Methanococcoides sp. AM1: one gene and its partner. The protein of the gene in region 2 binds, or shares a complex with, the protein of the main gene of each other region. Links are inferred from orthologs where the notes say so. Each region holds a gene or a part of one and is shown on either strand. Other genes may lie near its edges.

The links. The genes of interacting proteins can lie anywhere in the genome.
Region 1: the proteins of E7X57_RS03175 (region 2) and mcrC are in contact, whole or in part, in a cryo-EM structure (PDB 9H1L), measured with the Methanococcus maripaludis proteins. The link is inferred for Methanococcoides sp. AM1 from one-to-one orthologs. Residues at the interface, in WP_011170365.1 of Methanococcus maripaludis: Arg6, Glu8, Gln30, His32, Val33, Met34, Gln35, Tyr39, Leu80, Ser81, Arg82, Leu85, Pro86, His87, Cys90, Asp91, Ser93, Glu94, Arg97, Lys98, Lys102, Pro103, Asn104, Met105, Ile106, Gly107, Ala109, His110, Lys122, Glu123; in WP_011171501.1 of Methanococcus maripaludis: Arg5, Lys6, Glu7, Gln8, Ile9, Val10, Asp11, Cys12, Arg13, Ala14, Val15, Met16, Gly17, Gly19, Glu20, Gly22, Gly23, Leu24, Gln26, Arg27, Gly28, Thr29, Phe30, Ala31, Glu32, Leu34, Asn36, Thr51, Tyr59, Arg62.

Annotation. Positions count from the first base shown.
Region 1 is NZ_CAAGSW010000006.1:90,512-94,747, forward strand. What follows is about bases 877-3,831. They hold mcrC (methyl-coenzyme M reductase I operon protein C), read left to right. Parts: upstream 877-2,030; coding sequence 2,031-2,633; downstream 2,634-3,831. Other genes in these bases: mcrB (coenzyme-B sulfoethylthiotransferase subunit beta), read left to right, coding at 877-1,499; mcrD (methyl-coenzyme M reductase operon protein D), read left to right, coding at 1,536-2,024; mcrG (coenzyme-B sulfoethylthiotransferase subunit gamma), read left to right, coding at 2,646-3,392; mcrA (coenzyme-B sulfoethylthiotransferase subunit alpha), read left to right, coding at 3,407-3,831. Outside these bases: more of mcrB, read left to right, coding at 195-876; more of mcrA, read left to right, coding at 3,832-4,236.
Region 2 is NZ_CAAGSW010000002.1:93,624-97,877, forward strand. Bases 345-3,317 are described here. They hold E7X57_RS03175 (methanogenesis marker 7 protein), read left to right. Parts: upstream 345-1,349; coding sequence 1,350-2,285; downstream 2,286-3,317. Other genes in these bases: E7X57_RS03165 (methanogenesis marker 15 protein), read left to right, coding at 345-749; E7X57_RS03170 (methanogenesis marker 17 protein), read left to right, coding at 755-1,366; E7X57_RS03180 (carboxymuconolactone decarboxylase family protein), read left to right, coding at 2,314-2,796; E7X57_RS03185 (presenilin family intramembrane aspartyl protease PSH), read right to left, coding at 2,907-3,317. Also shown: more of E7X57_RS03165, read left to right, coding at 1-344; more of E7X57_RS03185, read right to left, coding at 3,318-3,806; E7X57_RS03190 (hypothetical protein), read left to right, coding at 3,939-4,254.

The DNA.
Region 1 (4,236 bases), on a different replicon or contig from region 2:
GAAATTCAGAACCTCACGACAAATCCAAAAGCTTTAAACCTGAAAACAACGTTCCAAATTTGAATCAATTAGAAGAATGACCAATTGGAAACATCATTTAACACATAACCGGCATCAGTAGGAAACTACTGTGCCATCGCTCAAATCATGTGGTTTCCATCGGGATTTCTGGAATAAAATTAGGAGGAAATATCGTGTCTGACAAAATAGACATATATGACGACAGAGGTACACTGTTGGAAAGCGGCGTCGACATAATGGCACTCGCACCAACAACAAATGCAGCAATCGGAAAGATCATCAAAGACACAAAGAGGACTGTAGCTGTCAACCTTGCAGGTATCGAGAAAGGTCTCGCAACCGGCAAGTATGGTGGTAAAGGACGTCAGATTCTCGGACGTGAACTTGAGTATGATATCGTAGGGAACGCAGATGCTATCGCAGAGTCTGTTGCAAACCTTGTAAAGGTAAGCGACGACGACGACACAAACGTAAAAGTGATCGGTGGCGGAAAACAGCTTCTTGTGCAGGTTCCAAGCGCAAGGACAGACGCTGGTGCTGACTTCGTTTCAGGAAGTACAGTAAGTGCAGCAGCTGTTGTACAGACCATCATTGATACATACAACACCGACATGTTCGATGCACCACTCGTAAAGGGTGCTGTCTGGGGTAGCTATCCACAGACCATGGACATGAGCGGCGGTAACGTTGCATCAATTCTCAGCATACCACAGCAGAATGAAGGTCTCGGTTTCTCACTTAGGAACATCATGACCAACCACGTCGCTGCTATCACAGGCAGAAAGGCACTCAACGCTGCTGCACTCTCCTCAATATACGAGCAGGCAGGTATGTTCGAGATGGGTAACGCAGTGGGTTCATTCGAGAGACACCAGTTACTCGGATTCGCATATCAGGGTCTTAACGCTAACAACTTCGTCTACGAAACTGTCAAAGAGAACGGCAAGAACGGTACAGTCGGTACAGTCATCGACACCATTGTCGAGAAAGCAATCGAAGCAGGTATCATTGAGGTAGACCACAAGGCACCATCCGGATACAACTTCTACAAAGCAAATGACGTTTCCATGTGGAACGCATGCGCAGCAGCCGGTCAGCTCGCAGCTACACTCGTAAACTGTGGAGCAGGCAGAGCAGCTCAGAACGTATCATCAACCATCCTGTACTTCAACGATATACTCGAGAAGGAAACAGGTCTTCCAGGCTGTGACATGGGTAGAGCACAGGGTACTGGAGTCGGATTCTCTTTCTTCAGCCACTCAATCTATGGTGGCGGTGGACCAGGTATCTTCAATGGTAACCACGTTGTAACAAGACACTCCAGAGGATTCGCAATTCCTTGTGTATCCGCTGCATGTTCACTTGATGCAGGTACTCAGATGATCACCATCGAGAAGACATCAGGACTTGTCGGAAATGTGTTCGGTTCAATCGAAGAATTCAGAGAGCCAATCAAAGCAGTTGCAGGGGCACTCTAAATAAAGAGCTCTAACAGATCTTGAAGGTAATCAATAATGGTCGATTCTGCATCAAACACAGAGAACCTCATACAGATCGAGATATTTCCACGAAGGTTACTCAGCCCGGAAACCGCACAGGAACTACTCGTCGAACTGAGCAAAATAGAAGGCATCACAAGGGCATTCGTACAGGGCCCAAGACTTCCAGTGACCGTACCATACGGTCCTGCGACAGGACAGGATGTCAACCATAAGTTCAGTGACACGATCAGTATCGGTGAAACGGACATTAGCTTGGCTGTGATCGTTGGCCGCATAAGGCTGGAAGTCCTCAACTCTGAAATAAGAGACAACATCAGGGAAGTTTGTGAGCGAATACTCCCGATGGGACTCGAGTTCAGGGAAGGACTTTTCTTACAAAAAAAGCAGACCGTCTCCGACTATGCAAAACGTGGTCCTGGAGCAGATCCGACAGTCCTTGGACTGGCAGATCCGAAAGGCAAAGTGGGTAATCGTATTTGTACCTTAAATCCAGCGGAATGATGTTAAATGTTTGACCGGGAAACACAAGTTGTAGACTGCAGGCATGGAATGGGCCTGGGACGCGGTGGAGGGCTTGCACAACGCGGCACTCTTTCCGAGACCGGACGCCCTGATGTCATCACCGTCGCAATGAGTCCCGGCAGACGTCACATCACAAAACCGATATGTGAACTCACATACGGTATGCGCAGGGAGGATATACAAGTCAGTGTCCTTGTATTGAACTCAGGATCAGGAATTCCTGATACACCAATGAGATCAGGCGCATTCGGGATAACACCTGAAGAAGTTGCGCAGATATCAAGGCATAAGCTGGCAGTTATCCATACAGGGAACATACGAGACCATGTGGTCAAAAAAGTAAGAGAAATTCTAAAGGATGCAGAGGTCCCGGCAATAATCGTCTGTCAGACAAATGTCGACTTCGAGGATTTTGCCAAGGGAGGAATTAAGACCAAATTTGTGAAGCCTAAAAATAACGAGACCCTAACAAAAGGAAAAGTTATGGATATTGTGTCAGGAGTCACAAGAGGAGAATCATGTTCAAGAGATAAGTTGAACGAACTTGTGAAATCCGTAAAGAACACAATGAGATCTATTGATAACTAAGGAGTGTATAATATGGCATACGAAGCACAATATTATCCAGGTGCAACATCCGTTGCAGAAAACAGAAGAAAGCACATGTCCGGAAAGGTCGAAAAACTCAGGGAAGTCTCTGACGACGATCTTACATTAGTACTCGGACACCGTGCACCAGGTAGTGACTACCCAAGCACACACCCACCACTCGCTGAGATGGGTGAACCAGAATGCTCAATCAGAGAAATGGTCGAACCAACACCAGGCGCAAAAGCCGGTGACAGGGTAAGGTACGTTCAGTTCGTTGACTCAATGTACAACGCACCATCAACACCATACTTCAGGTCCTACGCAGCAGCAATCAACTACAGAGGTGTCGACCCAGGTACACTTTCCGGTCGTCAGGTCGTTGAAGCTCGTGAGAGAGACATGGAAGAGATCGCAAAGTTCCAGCTCGAGACAGAAATGACCTGTCCAGCACTTGCAAGCCTTCGTGGCGCAACTGTCCACGGTCACTCACTCCGTCTCCCAGAAGATGGAATTATGTTCGACATGCTCGACAGATGCCGCCTTGAGAATGGCGTAGTTATCATGCACAAGGACCAGGTAGGAAGGGCAATCGACAAGAAGGTCGACTTTGGAAAGCCAATGTCAGAGGACGAGGCTGCCAAGAGAACCACAATCTACCGTGTGGACAATGTCGCATTCAGAGATGACGCAGAGGTCATCGAATGGGTCCACACAATATTTGAGAAGAGAACCGCATATGGATTCAAGCCAGAGTAATCGAGGTGAGATAAATGGCAGATGATAGAAAGAGATTGTTCCAGAAAGATTTGGAAATCAAATTCACAAAAGAACACGGCGACAACAAGATGGAAGGCGGAGAGATCACTGACAAGAAAGTGACATACTACCGTCTTGGTGTTGACCAGAACCCAAGAAAGGTCGAGATGAAGAAAGCTGGCCAGGATATGGCTGCAGCGAGGGGACTCGTTGGTTACAACCCAATGATGCACTGTGGTGGTATACCACTCGGTCAGAGAGCACTCACACCATCCTTCATTTCCGGCACTGACATCATGGTCGAGTCCGATGACCTCCACTACGTCAACAACGCTGCAATGCAGCAGATGTGGGATGACATCAGAAGAACCACAATCGTCGGTATGGACATGGCTCACGAGACACTCGAGAAGCGTCTCGGTATAGAAGTCACACCAGAAACCATCAACCACTACCTTGAAGTGCTCAACCACGCACTCCCTGGTGGAGCAGTTGTTCAGGAGCACATGGTCGAAACACACCCAGCTCTTGTAGATGACTGTTACTGTAAGATCTTCACCGGTGACGACGAACTTGCAGATGAGATCGATGACCAGTTCCTCATCGACATCAACAAGCAGTTCCCAGAAGAGCAGGCAGAAGCACTCAAAGCAGCTATCGGAAAGACAACCTGGCAGGCAGCACACATCCCAACCGTTGTAAGCAGAACAACAGATGGTGCACAGACCTCAAGGTGGATGGCAATGCAGGTCGGTATGTCCTTCATCGCAGCATACAACATGTGTGCTGGTGAAGCAGCAGTAGCTGACCTTTCATATGCAGCAAAGCACGCTGGTGTAATCTC
Region 2 (4,254 bases):
TTGTGATGAAGGACGATAAGATCATCGGTGAGGGCTGGGTCCCGACCATCAAGGTCCTTGAAAGTGCTGATACTGCTCTGCAGCAGGCACTGGACCAGGCAGGATTGAAGAGGGAGGATATCCAGGCAATAGGCACTACAGGATACGGTCGTTTCCTGATAGGTGAGCATTTCAATGCTGACCTTGTGCAGGAAGAGATCACTGTAAACTCAAAAGGCGCCGTCTATCTTGCAGGCAAGCAACAGGGCAGTGCAACAGTCATCGATATTGGCGGAATGGACAACAAGGCCATATCCGTACAGGATGGCATTCCCGGAATGTTCACAATGGGCGGTATCTGTGCCGGTGCTTCCGGTCGTTTCCTCGAGATGACCTCTAAACGTCTTGGTGTTGAGATCACAGAACTTGGTGACCTTGCTGTGCGGGGTATGGAAAAGAACGTGGAGATGAACAGTTACTGTATTGTTTTCGGTATCCAGTCCCTTGTGAACTCCCTTGCAAAAGGCTCGATCCCTGAGGATGTAGCCGCTGCAGCCTGCCATAGCGTGGTGGAGCAGATATTTGAACAGCAGCTTCAGGAAGTGGAAGTTAAGGAACCACTCATCCTTGTGGGCGGTTCTTCTCTTATTGCAGGTGTTCCAAAGGCCCTTGGCGATCTCTTGAAGATCGATGTGCTCGTGCCTCCACATTCGCAGCTTATCGGTGCTGTGGGTGCAGCACTTCTTGCATCCGGTTTTGTAAAGGGGTGATCTTCATGGAACCCCTTGAGATATTCATTGTAGAGACTACCGAGCCTTCTGAGGCAAAAGCATACGAAAGCATCATGAAGGATGTTATTTCCGAGCTTGCTTTTGTGAGGACCATCGGAAGGATAAAAGTGAGGATAAGGCCTGAGGATTCATTGTTCATGATGGCCCTCATCCTTCGTAGAGGCCTTCCACCTATAAAGGCGAAGGAGATCTCTGATACTGAGATAGACAGGCCCGGATCAAAAGTGATCATCACTGTAACGGATGAGAAGACGATCCCTCAATTCCTCGAAAAACTATGGGCACAATTTGGAAGGGCGAATGTCATACAGCCCCAGAGGAATCTGATCGAGGTGATCTCTGATGACCTGAAAGCAGCCGAAGATTCCATCGGTGATATCGTTGTGGATGATCCGGAAAAATCTCTTCGTGAAAGGCTTGCGGATATGGCAATACGTGCCACTCCCGAGGGGTTCAGGATACGTTATCACTCTTTTGATAATGGCAGGTTCATATTTGTGGCATCTGAGGATACTATGCAACAGGAATGGATAGATGAGGCTCGTGTAATGCTTGAAGATCTGACAGGAGATGATGTTAATGGCAGCAGTGCTTGAACCATATATCTATGAAGGCGGTATCCACAAACACAGTCTGATTCTCGAGTTGCTGGAAGACCTTGGTGGTTATCTTGTGCAAAAGACACCTGCTTCCACAGAAGTGACCCTTGTAATGCTTATCCCGAAAAAAGATGTTCCTCTTGTGGAAGAGCTTTGCAATAAGTTGCTGGGAAAACTTACTCCTGCACCTCTGACAGGTACCGAGATCGCAGTGGTGTCCCCGACCCTTGCTTCACATCATCTTCCGCACTCAGCATGTGATATTGCGGAGTACCTGCGTCGTGGAGGTGCGAACACCAACATGATAGGCCTTGCAAGGGGGATGGGAAGACGGGTAGCACTTTCTGCAGACTACGAGAGGAGACTTATCAACGAGCATGATGTTGCAGTGTTCTCTTTTGGTACTTTCAAGGATTGCATTATCAACAAGAAGCCAAAGCTCTTTGAAGGGATCGATATTCCAATAATAGTTACTGGTGGCCCGGACCTTGAAACTGGCGATGTTCCCGGGTGTGATATGTATGTGGGATGCATTGGTCGTGTTGCTCACAGGATGAGGAAAGGTCCTGAACTTGATGCAATGGACGTGCTTAATGAAAAGGTCGGTGAGATGATAAATCTCAAGAGGGAAAGGATCTCAAAAGATCCGCTTGTTGTTCTTCCTGCAAGGCTGATGAAAGAGGTACAGGAGCAGATTCCTGATATCCATGATGTTCTGACCCCTGCACCGATCACACTTCAGCTCGATGGGATGAGGGTCAAGTTGCCTTTTGATGAATATCATGAAGCTATTGGTAATATCGAGTTCGATGAAGGCTTCAGGCTTTCGGATATTGCTGATATAATGCCTTCAAAGATGAAAGATTATGTCCTTATAAAGATCAAACGCAGGTCTGAGGTAGGATCAAAAATTTAATAATATTAGTAAATTAGTGAGGATCATTATGGAGATCGAAAAGATCAGAGAGATCGTGGAAAAGGAGCCTGATGAGGCGGTTTCAGAAATACTGGAAGGGGTTAAAGAAAGGTATGGTGAGATACCATATATCCTGAACTTCATGAAGGATATGCCTGACCTTCTGATACCAAAAGTGATGTATGACAATTCCATCATGAGGGAATTCGAAAGACTTGATCCCAAGACCATCGAACTGATATGTATCGGTGTTTCTTCAGCTATTCGCTGTGATCACTGCATGAAGATGCATATCCGTGTGGCACACAGGCTCGGTCTGACAAAAGAAGAGATCTTCGATGCTGTCCTGATCGGTGGTGCAATGTCAAATGCCTCTGTTCTTGCAGAAGGTACCAGGGCTCTTGATCTTGAGTTCAATGGCTCGAAACCTGATGCCGAAGAGGAATGTGATGTCTGTAACATCGCTCCTGGTAATAATGACAATGGCGGTAAGGTCAACAATGAAGATTAACTGTCAATAATATCCTGAACAAAAAATGAGTCTCAACAATTAGTGATGTCTACTTTGGCATTTGGCATCACTTTTCGTTATTTCTATTTTTTTATCTTATCCTTTATTTCTTATCCAAGAATTGGTGTTCCTGAGAGAAGAGCGCCTGCAATGTATCCAAGGATAACTCCTCCATTTAGGAATGGCAGTCCTGCCTGTGGCTTTCCTTTCATGACGAAGATGGTCAGTGCAAAGAACCCTATAATTGTGCCTGCCATTGCTCCAAGGGCAGGATATGAGATAAATCCGGTATGCTCGATGAACACATTTGCTGATACAACAAGAACTGTGGGCATGACCGCATCCCCCAGACCCATGAAGAATGCATCCCTTTCACCTTCTGCTTTAAGGCTGTCTTTTATGAAAGAATAGTTCAGTTTCTTTGGGATGACAAACAGGATGGGCAGTTTCAGGTCCATCACTCCTTCTGCAAGAGCTATCATGTGCTTTGTCTTGTAAACGGAAATGGCATCGTATATTGCCAGCAGGCTCAGAAGCACTATGGCGGGTGCTATCCCGAACGATATTCCGAAAATTGAGCTTGCGGCGGCTGCGATTATAATGCCTGTAATGTCGATGACATACCATTCAGGGTACTTGTAAAGAAGTGCTGTCAGGGCTATTGCAAGTGGAATAGCTATGGCATTGCTCATTGCCTCGTTGAATCCGAGAATGAAGAACATTGGATAAAATCCATAATAGACGGTTGCTGCCACCGCAAGAAGTATTGTGAGTTGTATGACCCATTTCATGTTCCTTTTAATGGCCATAAGCAGCAGGAACGTGAATACGAGAATAAATCCGATGTAATACAATGAATTTGCAGTGGATTCGGGATTTTCCACAGCCCTCATCCCCAGTTCATCCATAGGGGATGCCAGGAAAAGTGCTAAGGACTGTATCACCAGTATCAATCCAGCCATTACTAACATTGGGAGGTAATCCCTGAATGTGTCTTTTTCAGAACTCACAATAAATGCTCCCTTTCTATCAAAATTTCTCTGGAATTCTAAATATCTGCACAGTATTTAATAGTATGTAAGAATTATAATACGTATCATCAGCAAAATATTGCTGCAAGCATTTGTAAATGAGGTAAAATGATGGATACTCGGGACATTGTATTTTCACTTGTGATGGTTGTATCGTCCTTTGTGCTGACCTATGAATGGTTGGGTAGGTTCAAATATAGTCCTGCAAACTCTCTGATCATATTGTCCGCTATTGTCATGGTAGGGGCATTGGCTGCTATGATCCTTTCTGTGGACATAAGGCTTCGGAGGATCGAAAAGACGCTGGATGAGAAGGAACGTTCTCTTCGCATAAACGTGCAGAGCATTGAAACTTCAATGGATAAGAAGATGAACGAAGTTATCACTGTGGTAGATGAAGCAATGGATTCAATGAATAGGAGAGCAT